DNA from 4 places in the Nonomuraea monospora genome. Region 4 is predicted to be linked to each of the others. Evidence: riboswitches for the same ligand, from Rfam matches in the RefSeq annotation. Region 4 holds a riboswitch; each other region holds the start of a gene.
The links. Region 4 has a riboswitch for cyclic di-AMP ahead of ABD331_RS51545 (C40 family peptidase). Riboswitches for the same ligand answer to the same signal wherever they lie in the genome.
Positions count from the first base shown of each region.

Region 1: it holds a riboswitch for cyclic di-AMP, as region 4 does, so the genes downstream of both, ABD331_RS41070 (glycoside hydrolase family 25 protein) here and ABD331_RS51545 (C40 family peptidase) in region 4, are expected to answer to the same signal.
Region 2: it holds a riboswitch for cyclic di-AMP, as region 4 does, so the genes downstream of both, ABD331_RS32930 (C40 family peptidase) here and ABD331_RS51545 (C40 family peptidase) in region 4, are expected to answer to the same signal.
Region 3: it holds a riboswitch for cyclic di-AMP, as region 4 does, so the genes downstream of both, ABD331_RS49840 (hypothetical protein) here and ABD331_RS51545 (C40 family peptidase) in region 4, are expected to answer to the same signal.

Region 1 covers NZ_BAAAQX010000029.1:7,804-11,001, reverse strand. Annotated here, with positions in the region: gene ABD331_RS41075 (Pr6Pr family membrane protein) at 1-408, opposite strand, end outside; gene ABD331_RS41070 (glycoside hydrolase family 25 protein) at 532-1,311, opposite strand; cyclic di-AMP (ydaO/yuaA leader) riboswitch at 1,322-1,471, opposite strand; gene ABD331_RS41065 (DUF4383 domain-containing protein) at 1,702-2,151, opposite strand; gene ABD331_RS41060 (carboxymuconolactone decarboxylase family protein) at 2,269-2,940, shown strand; gene ABD331_RS41055 (MFS transporter) at 3,021-3,198, opposite strand, start outside.
Region 2 covers NZ_BAAAQX010000019.1:204,092-207,289, reverse strand. Annotated here, with positions in the region: gene ABD331_RS32940 (M48 family metallopeptidase) at 1-501, opposite strand, end outside; gene ABD331_RS32935 (gluzincin family metallopeptidase) at 513-1,370, opposite strand; gene ABD331_RS32930 (C40 family peptidase) at 1,470-1,994, opposite strand; cyclic di-AMP (ydaO/yuaA leader) riboswitch at 2,068-2,231, opposite strand; gene ABD331_RS32925 (C40 family peptidase) at 2,654-3,198, opposite strand, start outside.
Region 3 covers NZ_BAAAQX010000042.1:81,403-84,600, forward strand. Annotated here, with positions in the region: gene ABD331_RS49825 (rod shape-determining protein) at 1-173, opposite strand, end outside; gene ABD331_RS49830 (class I SAM-dependent methyltransferase) at 456-677, shown strand; gene ABD331_RS49835 (DUF5302 domain-containing protein) at 746-946, shown strand; cyclic di-AMP (ydaO/yuaA leader) riboswitch at 1,112-1,247, shown strand; gene ABD331_RS49840 (hypothetical protein) at 1,432-2,148, shown strand; gene ABD331_RS49845 (alpha/beta fold hydrolase) at 2,415-3,198, shown strand, end outside.
Region 4 covers NZ_BAAAQX010000045.1:85,887-89,084, reverse strand. Annotated here, with positions in the region: gene serA (phosphoglycerate dehydrogenase) at 1-22, shown strand, start outside; gene ABD331_RS51545 (C40 family peptidase) at 684-1,088, opposite strand; cyclic di-AMP (ydaO/yuaA leader) riboswitch at 1,296-1,441, opposite strand; gene ABD331_RS51540 (3-isopropylmalate dehydrogenase) at 1,540-2,577, shown strand; gene ABD331_RS51535 (branched-chain amino acid aminotransferase) at 2,805-3,198, shown strand, end outside.

The DNA of each region.
Region 1 (3,198 bases), on a different contig from region 4:
GTACACCAGCCAGGCGAACGGCGCGGCCCAGCGGGCGGGGCGGGCCCGGTCGAAGGCGGCCCAGTCGGCGACCGCCATGACCGGCGTCACGTAGTGCAGCAGGAAGTTGCCCCAGTCGCGGGCGCCGCCGCCGTCCAGGAGCAGGAGCGGGTTCGCCAGGTCCCGGGAGACGTAGTTGACCAGGCAGGTGACCAGCAGGTACAGCGTCACCGCGCCCTTCACGCCGATGGCGGCCGGTCTCGTGCGGCCCGCGACCAGCCGCCAGGCGTAGTACAGCGCGAGCATGACGTTGCTCTGCACCGTGAAGTACGCCCACGGGCGGCCGATCGACGTCGTCAGGCACGCCAGGCCGGTCACGGTCGCGGCCACCAGGAGGATCCGCCACACCGTGATCCGGGCCTCGCGCATGTCCGTCACGAAGATCAGACTAATGCCTGAAATATCGGGCAGCTCCGCTCAGGCGGCGCGGGCTCGGGCGGCGCCGCGCAGGCGGTGCTGCGCAGGCGGTGCTGCTCTCAGGCGGTGCTGATCTCAGGCGGTGCGCCTGCCGAGGTCGCGCAGCGCGTCCGGGCTGAGCGCGGAGACGTTCTGGTCGATCGGGGAGTCGGTGTACTGGTGGATCGTCCAGGACTTCCAGTCGGCGGGCGGGGTCACCATGCCCTTGTCCCTGCCGTAGTGCGCGACCCAGAGCGGGTAGCCGGCCAGGCCCTTGCCGTAGGTGTCGGCGAAGTTCCAGCCGCTGTAGAACATCGGCGTGACGCCGGTCGCGGCCTTCACGTGCGACAGCCAGGCCTTGGCCCAGGCGTTGACCTGCTCGACGGACTGCCCGTCGCTCGTCTCCAGGTCCAGCACCAGCAGGTCGCCGGCCTTGGCGGGCTGCGCGTTGACCACGGAGAGGAAGTGGTCGGCCTCGGCGATGGGGTCGTTGCCGGGGTGTCCGTAGTGGTAGGCGCCGCGGACGATGCCCTTGGCGCCGATCTCGCGCCAGTTCCTGGCGAACGAGGCGTCGCGGAACTCGGTGCCCTCGGTGGCCTTGACGATGCCGAACTGGGCCGGGCTGGCGTTCCAGTCGTAGAGGGGCTCGTAGTTGGAGATGTCCAGGCCGTAGGAGAGCGGCTGCTTCTCGTGCTGGATCTCGTGCGAGGCGACGTGGTCCGTACGGGCGGCGTGCTGCTCGGCGCCGGAGGCCAGCGCCGTGCCGGTCACGCCGGCCAGCGCGGTGGCGCCTGCCAGGATCGCGCCGCCGACGGCCAGGCCGAAGCGCTCGGACAGCTTGTTCTTGAGGGTGGTGGCGAGCCGGGGCTCGGGCATGAGGTGTGACTCCTTGCTTCCATGCCGCCTGCCGGGTTAGCTGTCGGGTTCGGGCTGGAAAGTGCCCTACGGGTGCGCGGCTCGTGGTCGGCGTCCGATTCACCCCGGAAGATTGGGTCCCCGGTTCCGCTCGTCGTCGCGGATTCGGCGGCCGAGCGTGGTTCTCGCTCGGTCCGGTCATCAGAGTGGTGACGGCATGACAGACAAGGCGTCATTACGCGTGCACCGCCTCTAAAAAGGTACATATCACCCCAAAAGCGGTGCAAATATGGCAAAGGGAATCCCCTGGTTGAGGGATCCCCGATGCCGTCCCAGCCGGGGATTCACGGCCGGGTAAATCTTTCCGCCCGCGAGCGCCCCCCTCGCCGCTCGTACGGGCGGAAAGTGACGTCAGTGACCGCTGGTGGTGACGGGGCGACGCCCCAGGACCAGGCCGAGAGCGATCATGACGGCGGCCAGCCCCAGATGCAGCCAGTTGTCGGCCGCGTTGACCGGGACGAAGTTGGCCGGGCTGTCGTGGCCGACGAGCATGCCGTAGATCCACAGCAGCAGGTAGATCGCCCCGCCGGCGATCAGGAAGTTGCGCGCGCCGGCCGAGGTCCGGGCCAGCAGCACGCCCGCGACGCCGAACAGCAGGTGGACGACGTTGTGCAGGATCGACACCTGGAAGACGCCGAGCAGGTGCGCGCCGGACCCGTGACCCGCGAACCGCAGGTCGCCGTAGTCGGTGGTGATGCCAGGGATGAAGCCGAGCACGCCGGCCACCAGGAACACCACCCCGATGACGAGAGCCGCGAGCTGTACGGGGGAGCGGGTGGTGCGGGAACGCGGGGTGTCCATTCGTGGACCTCCCTCTTTGGGGGAACCCGCCCCCTACCCCCACAGGGTGCCCTTGTATGCGAACGACCGTTGCCTTACAGTCGTAGCCCTACAGTTGTTCACTTAACGGAGGACCCCATGGAATCCCTGGACGCGGTGTTCGACGAGATGGCCGCAGCCACCGACCGTCTGCTCTGGAACGAGATCCCGGAGCTCAGCGCGCGCGAGAAGGCCCTGCTCTGCCTCACCGCCGACGTCTGCCAGCAGACCCTCGGCCTGCCCTTCGCCCAGCACGTCCGGATGGCGGCGGACAGCGGCGTGTCCGCCGACGACCTGCGCGAGCTGCTCCGCTTCGTCGCCTACGACAGCGGCTACCCGGCCGCGCTGTCGGCGCTCGCCCGGCTGGCCGAGCTGGAGCGCGAACACGATCTGCCCGGCCCCACCGGACGGGGTCACGAGGTGAACGCCGACGGCACCGGCAGCCCGCTGCCCGCCGCGATGCGACAGGCCGTGGCCGCCCTCGACGAGCCCTTCAGCCGGTACATGGACCTGCAGTCGCGCATGCGCGGCGGTATGCGGCTGTTGTCGGTACGGGAGCGCGCGTTCGTCACGATGACCGTGGACGTGCTCTACCAGACCCTGGAGGAGAGCTTCCGCGCCCACCTGACGCGGGCGCTCGGCGCCGGGGCGACGCCGGAGGAGGCCCGTGCCGTCGTGCGGTTCTCGGCCCGGTTCGGCATGACCAAGGCGTGGCGGGCCATGCACGTCCTCGACACCCTGCTCGCCGAGCTCACCGCCACCTCCGCCTGACGCCGCCCGCGCCTGCTCGCGGGGGCGGACGGCAGTGCGGGTGGCGGGCAGTGCGGTGAGGTGCAGGCGGCGGTGCCCGGTCAGGCGTCGGCTTGCCGGGTGAGCAGTGTGAGCAGGCCCGCGCAGGCGTACGCGACCGCCGCCACCCACGCCGCGTGGTGCAGCCCGGAGACGAAGGCGGCGGGCCGGGCCGGGTCGCCGCCGACGGCGCCGAGCGCGGCCACGCCGACCGCGCCGCCCGCCTGCCGGGCCGTGTTG
Region 2 (3,198 bases), on a different contig from region 4:
CAGCACCCTGGCGCTGAACGGGGTGGCGACCAGGATGCCCGCGATGATGATCGTGAGGGCCAGCGCGATGTAGCTCGGCAGGGTGGTGGCCGCGTCGAACGCCCGCGCCCTGGCGAGCTGGGCGGCGCTGAAGTCGCGCGCCGGGTCGGGCGGGCCGCCGGACAGGACCTGCCAAGGGGTGCTGAACGCGGTCACGGCCAGGATCACCAGGCCCAGGAGGATCAGCGCGATGGCCGCCGGGCGCGTGGACGCGGCGTCCTCCGATTCCGCCGCCTCCGCCCGGCGCTCGCCCCCGGCCCCGCCTGCCGACGCGACCGTCTCCGGTGCCACCGGCTCCGGGGAGAACGCCGTCTCCGATGCCGCCGCCGTCTCCCGGGGACCGGCGCGCTCGCCGCCTGCCGCGTCCTCGTCCGGATGGCCGGCCGCGCAGACGGCGGCCATCGCCCCGTCCGTCACCTCCTCTTCCCGTGTCGCGTCGCCGATGTCTTCTCGATCGCTCATCTGCCTCCCCTTCACCCGAGCTGATCCCGCACGTACGCGCGCCACCGTGCCGTCAGTATGGCGACGGAGAGCCCCAGCGAGGCGAGCGCCTGATCGACGCCTCTGGCCCGGGCCGCACGGTAGAGCCACACCAGGGTCCCCTCACCGAAGCGGTCAGCGAGGAAGCGACACGCCAGCCAGGCCTCCTGGTACGCCCGGGCGAGCCGGTCCGGGTCGCGCCCGTCCGCCGCGAAAGCCGCAGGTCCGGGCAAAGCGTTCGGCAGCCGTCCGGCGCGCACCTCGGCGGCCAGTTCGGCGGCGGCGGTCTTCACGGGCAGTCCGGCGTCGCGGTAGCCGACGTAGTCGGCGAAACCCTCGTACAGCCAGACGGGCAGCCCTTCCGTGCCGGCCACGACGTGGGTCAGCTCGTGGGTCAGCACCACGTCCCTGCCGATGCGGCTGAGCGTGGCGAACGCCTCCGGCACGACGATCACGCGCCCGCCGTCGGCCACGGCGGCCAGCCCGTCGAGCCGTGCGGCCCCGGCCAGGCGGGCGGCGTCGCGATCCGACTCCGGCAGGACGATCAGGGGGCGTACGGGCCTGCCGAGCACGGCCGAGACCCGCGCGCCCGCGGCGTCGGCCCCGCGCGCCAGCTCGTCGAGCGGTTCGCGCCGGGCGGTTGCAGGGGCCACGACGTTTGCAGGGGCCGCGACGGTTGCGGGGGCCACGACGGTGGCGCGGCCTCCGCGGCTGACGGCCGTGCGCCGCCCCGGCCACAGGTCGCGCAGCTCGGGAGGGAGGATGGGGGCGTCCGGCAGCGGGGTGGCGGCGGCGGGAACGAGGAGCAGGAGGCCCGCCACCACGGCTCGCCGGCTCACCTGCTCGAACACGATGCCCGATCGTAGTGCCCCTGCCCGCGTGCGGGCGCCGGACGTGCGAGAGCCCCGTCCGAATCCAGGAAATACTCCAAGAATCCGGACGGGGCTTCTTCACATGCCGGGACGAACTGCGCCGACGAAGGACGATCGGCGCCATCCGCTCAGCTTGTCGATGCGTACCCGTTCACCTGTCCGCGGCGAGTGGATCATTTTGCCCTTGCCGACGTACATGCCCACGTGGCCGAGCCCGCTGAAGAACATCAGGTCACCGGGCTTCAGGTTGCGCCAGGAGACCTTCTGTCTGGTGCGGGCGAACTGGCTGCTCGCCACGCGCGGGAGCTTGACGCCGGCCTTCTTCCAGGCGAACTGGACGAGACCGGAGCAGTCAAACGAACCAGGCCCTGTGCCTCCGTACCGGTACGGGTCACCGATCTGGTTCTTGGCCACGGCGACGGCCTTGCGGGCCTTCGCTTTCTGCCGGGCGAGCTTGGCGGCCTTTAGCTGGGCCGTCGTGGCCTTCTGGGACGTCTTGGCGGTGGTTCGCGCCTTCACCGTCGTCAGAGTGGCCGCTTCGCTCGTCGTCTCCGCCTGAGCCGTTGGGGCATGGAGGATCAGACCTCCGGCCGTCACGGTCATCGTGAGTGCTACGCCACTCAGGGCAAGGCGGGACAGGCGGGGGTTCTGCAGGGGATTAGACAGGATTGCTCCTTGTGTCTTCCACGAACGCCTACCGGGTTAGCTGACGGATTCGGGCGTGGAAGTCGCCCTACGGCGCGATGGGCGCGCCGATTCACCCCTGATCCCTTGGGGAATTGGGATCGCTGGGTCCCCGGCTCCGTGCTCCTGGCTGCACGGATTCGGCAGGCCGCGTGCCCCGATCGAATGATGTGGGGATGCTCGGGGGAGCGGCCGGCGGATCTTTATCTGTCTCACATCGGGAGGGACCGATGCGGGTTCGCGGCGACATGGCTTGTGCACCGCGACGACGCCAGAAGGTACGCCGAAAGGTCAAGGATCGGCAAAGGGTGAGTCAGGTTGTAAAGATCAGATAGGGAGGTCAGTCAAGACGGAAACCCCTGCTGGAACACCAGGTTCTGTTACCATAATGTGACCCTGCTCACACTTCCGGATCGGCCTGGTTGTCAGGCGTCAATTGTCACCTAAGTCACATTTGACACGGTTTAAACGTGAGCCACGCCACTGGGAGCGCTCCCGCGCATGGAAAAGCCATCTACGATGCCGAATCGTAGATGGCCGGAAATGCGCGCGAGAGCAGGCCGAAACGGGCTCCGCGACTACGGGCGGATGGCTCCGACCAGGGAACGGCCGTAGGCGGAGAGCTTGACGACCTTGACGACGTCGCCGGTCTGCGGCGCGTGGACGATCTGCCCGTTACCCGCGTAGATGCTGACGTGTCCGAGCCCTTCACTGAAGATCAGGTCGCCGGGCTGCAGCGCGTCGAGCGACACCTTGCGGCTGGCCCCCCACGCCCACTGCTGCCACGTCGTCCGCGGCAGCGAGACTCCCGCCGCCGCCCAGGCCGCCTGCGTCAGGCCGGAGCAGTCGAAGCCGCGCGGCCCCGTTCCGCCGTAGATGTACGGCTTGCCCACCTGCGCGTACGCGAACCGCAGCGCCGCGGCGGCGCTGCCGGAGGCCGACCCGGTGTACTTGATGCCCGTGCTGTTGGGGTTGCCGGGGTTGTACGCACCCAGCTTGTCCAGCAGCTTCTTCTGCTGGGCGATCAGCTTGCGGATCTCGGCGCGCTCCTTCTCGACGGAGTCGCGCTCCTTCTCCGCGTCGTCCAGCGCCACCTCGGCCTTGTCGCGCTCGACCTTCAGCC
Region 3 (3,198 bases), on a different contig from region 4:
GTGCGCCCGCCGGTCTCGGCGACGGCTTCCGCGCCGAACCCGACGATCTTGCCGGTGAGGCCGTCGCACATCACGACGGAGGGCTCGTCGAGCACGATTCCCTTGCGTTTGACGTAGATCCGCGTGCTCGCCGCCCCAAGATCCATCGCCAGGTCACGACCGAGGAGTCTCATCCCCGGATCTATGTCCGCACCCGTCTCAACACAACACCAGGAACGGAGCGGATCCCCTTTACCTGGTGTGATCGACTACGACCTGGAGGCCGGGCGGTACGACGAGACCCGGGGCGGCGGCGGAGGCGGTGCGCGGCCTGGTGCCTGAGCCGTCCGGCGCGCTGGTGGACGTCGCCTGCGGCACGGGGCTGGTGACCGGGGAGCCGGCGGCGCGCGGGCTGCGGGTGCTCGGCGTGGACGCCGCCGCCGGGATGGCGCGGATGGCCGGGACGGGTGCGGGTGGTGCTGGGGGACGGGCGCAGGCTCCCGATGGGCGACCGTTCGGTGGACGCGGTCACCACGATCTGGCTGCCGCACCTGCTCGACGACGCCCGCCCGGTCATCGCGGAGGCGGCCGGGCAGGGGTTGCGGCTGAGCGGGGAGTCGCGGTTCGTCGGTCACGGGCAGGGCCGTTCGGGCGGTCCCGACCCGGTCTTCCGGTTGCTGGCCTTCACTTCGTGGTGAGCCCGGTTTCGCGTCATAAGCGGTGCCGTGCGAAGCTGTGAACTGTCCCCAACACCATGGAGGTCCTCATGGCGGATACACCGGAGCCGGAAGTCAGCGAAACTCCCGAGGACGAGATGAAGCGCAAGTTCCGCGAGGCGCTGGAGCGCAAGCGCAACCAGGGCGCGGGCTCGGGCGCGGGTGGCAGGGGCGGCGACCCATCAAAGATCCACGGGGCGCACGGCCCGGCTGCGAGTAAAAGATCGTTCAGGCGCAAGAGCGGCGGCTGAGGCTGAAATTCGCGCGGGGGTACGGCATGCCGTGCCCCCTTTTTTCTTCCCGTGACAAGGTAGATCTTTATGGCGATTCATGGTGAATAGTTGGCAGATGTCCGATTCCGTGGCTAAGGTAATCGCCATTACCAGCCGGTGACCTAGTCCTTACCCCAGAGGGACCACCGGTTGGCGCCGAATCCCGAACCCTCGGGAACCGGGGAACCACCTCCGTTGGGGTGAATCCGGCCCTGTGCCGGTAGGGCATCTCCACGCCCGAACCCGTCAGCTAACCCGGTAGGCGTGATGGAGAGGACAAGTTACTTCATGCATCAGCGCGTCGTACCCCCGGACCGCGTCTTGCCGGCCGCCCACTGAGCGGCCCCCTTCCCCGAAGACTCGTATCTTGCGCTCCGCGTAGCGACCTCGCGGCGTTCTGCTGCGCCGCGCCCTTTTCCGTGAGTGCAACCTCCCTGTCCCCCAGTGAAGGGTTTTGCTGCTTCATGTCTGCCCGTTTTGGCCTGCGTTCCCTCGCCGTGCTCACCGCCTCCACCGTCGGAGCGCTGACCATCGCCGGCACCGCCGCCCACGCCGACTCCGACACCGACCAGAAGATCCTGCTCAAGGGCTCGACCACCGCCTCGTACTTCTGGGACGACGCCTCCGGCCGCGCCGGTGACACGGGCCTGCCGGCCAGCGGCAAGCCGATGCAGAAGGGGCTGGCCGCCAGCCCGAGCTGGCCGCTGCTGACCGAGGGCTACGTGGTCTACAAGGGCAAGAAGATGCCCTTCTTCGTCGGTGACCGCGGGCCTGGCACGCCGTCCAACCGCGGCATCATGCTGGACCTCGACGCCAAGACCTTCGCCGAGCTGACCGGCGGCGAGTTCAACTCCAGCACGCTGGGCGTGGACGGGATCGGCGGCGAGGGCCACATCGACGTCGACTACGTCATCACCAAGTGGGGCTCCGGGGTGGGCAAGAAGAACTATCCGGTGCCGTTCTCCACCGGCGCGTGGGCCGAGCGCGACACGAACCCCGCGACCCCGCCGCGGCCCGAGGAGGAGTCCTCCTCCGCCGGCGGCCAGCTCCTCAACGCGCCCGTGGGCGAGCCGAAGGAGTCGGGCCTGGTCGGTGGCGCGCTGACGGCGGGCGTGCTGTCCATGGCGGGCGGCGGCCTGATCCTCGGCGGAGAACGCCTCCGCGCCCTCCTCGTACGCTGACCCCGACCTGCGCGGATCCCGACGCGCGCGGATCCCGACGCGCGCGGATCCCGACGCGCGCGGATCCCGACCTGCGCGGATCCCGACGCGCGCGGATCCCGACCTGCGCGGATCCCGACGCGCGCAGATCCCGGCGTGTGCGGATCCCGACCTGCGCTGACCTCGACGCGCACTGATCCGGACGCGCGCCGACCCCAGTGCGCGCTCCCGGAATGCGGACACCTTTACGCGGCGGCCACCAGAATGACATTCTGGTGGTCGTGACCATGCGCGCAGCCGCCAACGGCATCGACATCGCCTACGAGAGCTTCGGCTCACCGGCCGGGCGTCCCCTGCTCCTCATCATGGGGCTCGGCGCCCAGCTCATCCAGTGGGACGAGACGCTCTGCGAGCTCCTCGCCGAGCAGGGACACCACGTCGTACGCTTCGACAACCGCGACGCCGGCCTGTCCACGCACCTGCACGAGCACGGCGCCCCCGCGATGGGAGCGGCGCCGCCCTACCTGCTGGACGACCTGGCCGACGACACCGCGGCCCTCATGGACGTGCTCGGCTGGACGGCGGCCCACATCGTGGGCGCCTCGATGGGCGGGATGATCGCCCAGACGCTGGCGATCCGGCACCCCGAGCGGGTGCTGACCCTGACCTCGATCATGTCCACGCCCGGCCCGTCCATCGCCCCGCCCACGGAGGCCGCCGCCGCGATCCTGATGGGCAGGCCGCCCCAGGGCCGTGAGGCGGTGCTGGAGCAGGCGGTGCGCACCTGGTCGACCATCGGGTCGCCGGGCTACGAGCTGGACCAGGAGCGGATCAAGGCGCTGGCGGCGCTGGCGTACGACCGCTGCTTCGACCCGGCGGGCACGGCCAGGCAGCTCGCCGCGATCATGGGCTCGGGTGACCGCACGGCGGCGCTCGCCCAGGTCAAGGTGCCCGCGCTGGTGCTGCACGGGGAGGCGGATCCGCTCGTGCCGCTGGTGGGCGGGCAGGCCACGGCCGCGGCCATCCCGGGGGCGCGGCTGGTGACGTACCCGGGGATGGGGCACGACCTGC
Region 4 (3,198 bases):
CTCGGTGGACCTGGAGGACTGATCCGCAGGACCCTTTGAGAAGGGCCGTCACCCGTCCGGGTGGCGGCCCTTCTTGTCTCAGCATGCAAGATAGTAGGACTTCCGAGCAGATACTCGGGTAGTCTGCTGCTGATGCGCCAGGTGTTCGTACTCATTGCCTGCCGCGGCGGGGCCTGTTAGGGCAGGTCGGCTACCCGTCGCGGAGAGCGGCGTTGTGTCGGCCAGTAAGTCCCATTCGTCCGGTCCGTGACCCGGACCAACGAGATCAGGCCCGGTCGGATTCGCGACCGGAGTCCGGCTTCCCCACTGGAAACGCGTCCGCGAAATGAGCTGAGTGACATGTACGACATGTATGCCTGGAACCGTACGGAAGAGCAGCAGGACGAGGCCGCCGAGGCCCTGCAGACCGCACTCGACCGCCGCGACAACGGCGGCGCCCCTCAGAACTCCAGCCGGTAGGACACGGCCGTCCTCTTCAGCGCGGGCACGAGCAGGCAGCGCATGGTTTGTAGCGCGCCGGGGCCGTCGATCGCCCAGTGCATCGTGGCCCCGGCCTTTGCGCACCGGCCTGTCGAGCCGCTGGAGCCGCAGCGCCGGTCTTCGTGCAGTCGTGGTCGCACTCGTGCGGCGGACAGGTGTGAGTAGGGCGGCTCCGCGGGGGAAGGCGGGACCGCCCGGGTTTCTCAGAGCGTCGCGGTGAGCGAGGCCGGGATGGGCTCGCGCCGCTGTTCGAGCCGCTCGGCCCACTGGCGGACGCCCTTGCGGTCAGGGCGGACGGCGCCGACGAAGGCCTGCCTGCGCCAGCTCGACAGCTTCTCCTCCTTCACCACGTCGCCGGAGTGCGGCGCGTGCACCATGTAGCCGGGCTTGGAGATCATTCCGACGTGACCCAGGTTGCTGAAGAACACCAGGTCACCGGGTTCGAGATCCTTCCAGGAGATCTTTCTGGAGAACGCCCCGTACTGTTCGCGGGCGGTGCGGGGCAGGTCGATCCCCGCCTTCTCGTACGCCCGGAGCATCAGCCCCGAGCAGTCGTACCCCCGGTCGCTGGTGCCGCCCCACACGTAGGGGATGCCGCGCTTGTTCATGGCGAAGTCGAGTGCGACCTTCCAGGCGGGCTTGGGGGTCTGTGCCAGCCTGATGCGCTTGATCTCGGCGCCGGTGAGGGTGGTGGTGTCCTTGTCGGTGACGGACCGGGCGGCGACGTCGTCGCCGGTGGCCGCCTGTGCTGCCGGGGTGGCCAGGATGAGTCCGGCAGACGCCGCTGCCAGGACGATGGCGATGCGAGACAGAAGACTGTCCTTCCATACGGCCGACCGGGTTAGCTGACGGGCTCGGGCCTGGAAGACAGCCCTACGGCGATGACCGCCGATTCGCCCCTGGGGGGAAAGTGGGTCCCCGGCTCCACGCAGCGGCTGCGTGGATTAGGCCCGACGGACTCTAACGAAACGGTCAAAAGGTCGCAAACCCCTCAAACCGGACGTCCGCGAAATGAGATGGTGTGTTCGTCAGGCGAGACGAGCCGGTATGGTTGCCGTCATGGAGTCGCGTAACATCCGCCTGGCCGTCATCCCTGGGGATGGCATCGGCACCGAGGTCGTCGCCGAAGGGCTCAAGGTCCTGGAGGCAGTGGGCACGAAGATCGAGCCCACGCACTACGACCTGGGCGCCGCCCGCTACCACCGTACCGGCGAGACGCTCCCCGACGCGGTCCTCGACGAGTTGCGCGGCTACGACGCGATCCTGCTCGGCGCCATCGGCGACCCGAGCGTGCCGCCCGGCATCCTCGAGCGCGACCTGCTGCTGCGCCTGCGCTTCGCCTTCGACCACTACGTCAACCTGCGGCCGGTCAAGCTGTTCCCCGGCGTGACGACCCCGCTGGCCGACACGCCGACCGAGAACATCGACATGATCGTGGTCCGCGAGGGCACCGAGGGCCTCTACGCCGGCACCGGCGGCGTCATGCGGCGCGGCACCCCCCACGAGATCGCCACCCAGGAGTCGCTCAACACCGCCCACGGTGTCGAGCGCGTGGTGCGTTACGCGTTCGAGAAGGCCAAGGCCCGCCCGCGCAGGAAGCTGACGCTCGTCCACAAGACCAACGTGCTCACCTTCGCCGGCGACCTGTGGCAGCGCACGGTCAACCGCGTGGCCGAGGAGTACCCCGAGGTCGCCACCGACTACTGCCACATCGACGCGGCCTCGATGTTCTTCGTGACCCAGCCCGAGCGCTTCGACGTGGTCGTCACCGACAACCTGTTCGGCGACATCATCACCGACCTCGGCGCGGCCATCGCCGGCGGCATCGGCCTGGCGGCCTCCGGCAACATCAACCCGGAGCGCTCGGCGCCCAGCATGTTCGAGCCGGTGCACGGCAGCGCCCCCGACATCGCCGGTCAGGGCAAGGCCGACCCCACCGCGACCATCCTGTCGGTCTCCATGCTCCTCGACCACCTCGGCCTGCACGACGAGGCGGCCAAGGTCGAGCAGGCGGTCGCCGCCGACATCGCCGAGGGCCGCACGGGCCGAAGCACCAGCGAGATCGGCGACGACATCACCGCGCGAGTATCCGGCTAGGGCCGCCTAGCACCGTACGCGCCTGGCGGTCCGAAGAGGACCTGCCGGGCGCGTTTTCGTGTCCCCAGGTAGCGGCGGCAATCGGGGCCAAGCACCCATCAACCGCTTGCCATCCCATATAGCGAGACAATAGGAAGTACGGACCACCCCGTGGGCGCGCATCGCTCCCGGACAGGTGACCGGATTCCGGTAGATTTCGGTAGACCGTAGAGAGAAGGACCGCCGTCATGACCATCGCTCCGAAGCTCAGCTTCGACGTGCAGCTATCCGACCACGCTCGCACCGCGGCCGAGCGGGAGCAGGTACTGGCGAACCCGGGGTTCGGGCAGACGTTCACCGATCACATGATCTCGATCGACTACACCGAGGGCGAGGGCTGGCACGACGCCCGGCTCATGCCGTACGGGCCGCTCTCGCTCGACCCCGCCACCTCGGTCTTCCACTACGCGCAGGAGCTGTTCGAGGGCCTCAAGGCCTACCGGCAGATCGGCGGCTCGATCGTCGCCTTCCGGCCGTACGCCAACGCCGCCCGCTTCAATCGCTCGGCCGCCCGCATGGCCATGCCGGAGCTGCCGGAGGAGACGTTCGTCGAGTCGCTGGAGCTGCTCGTCCAGACCGACA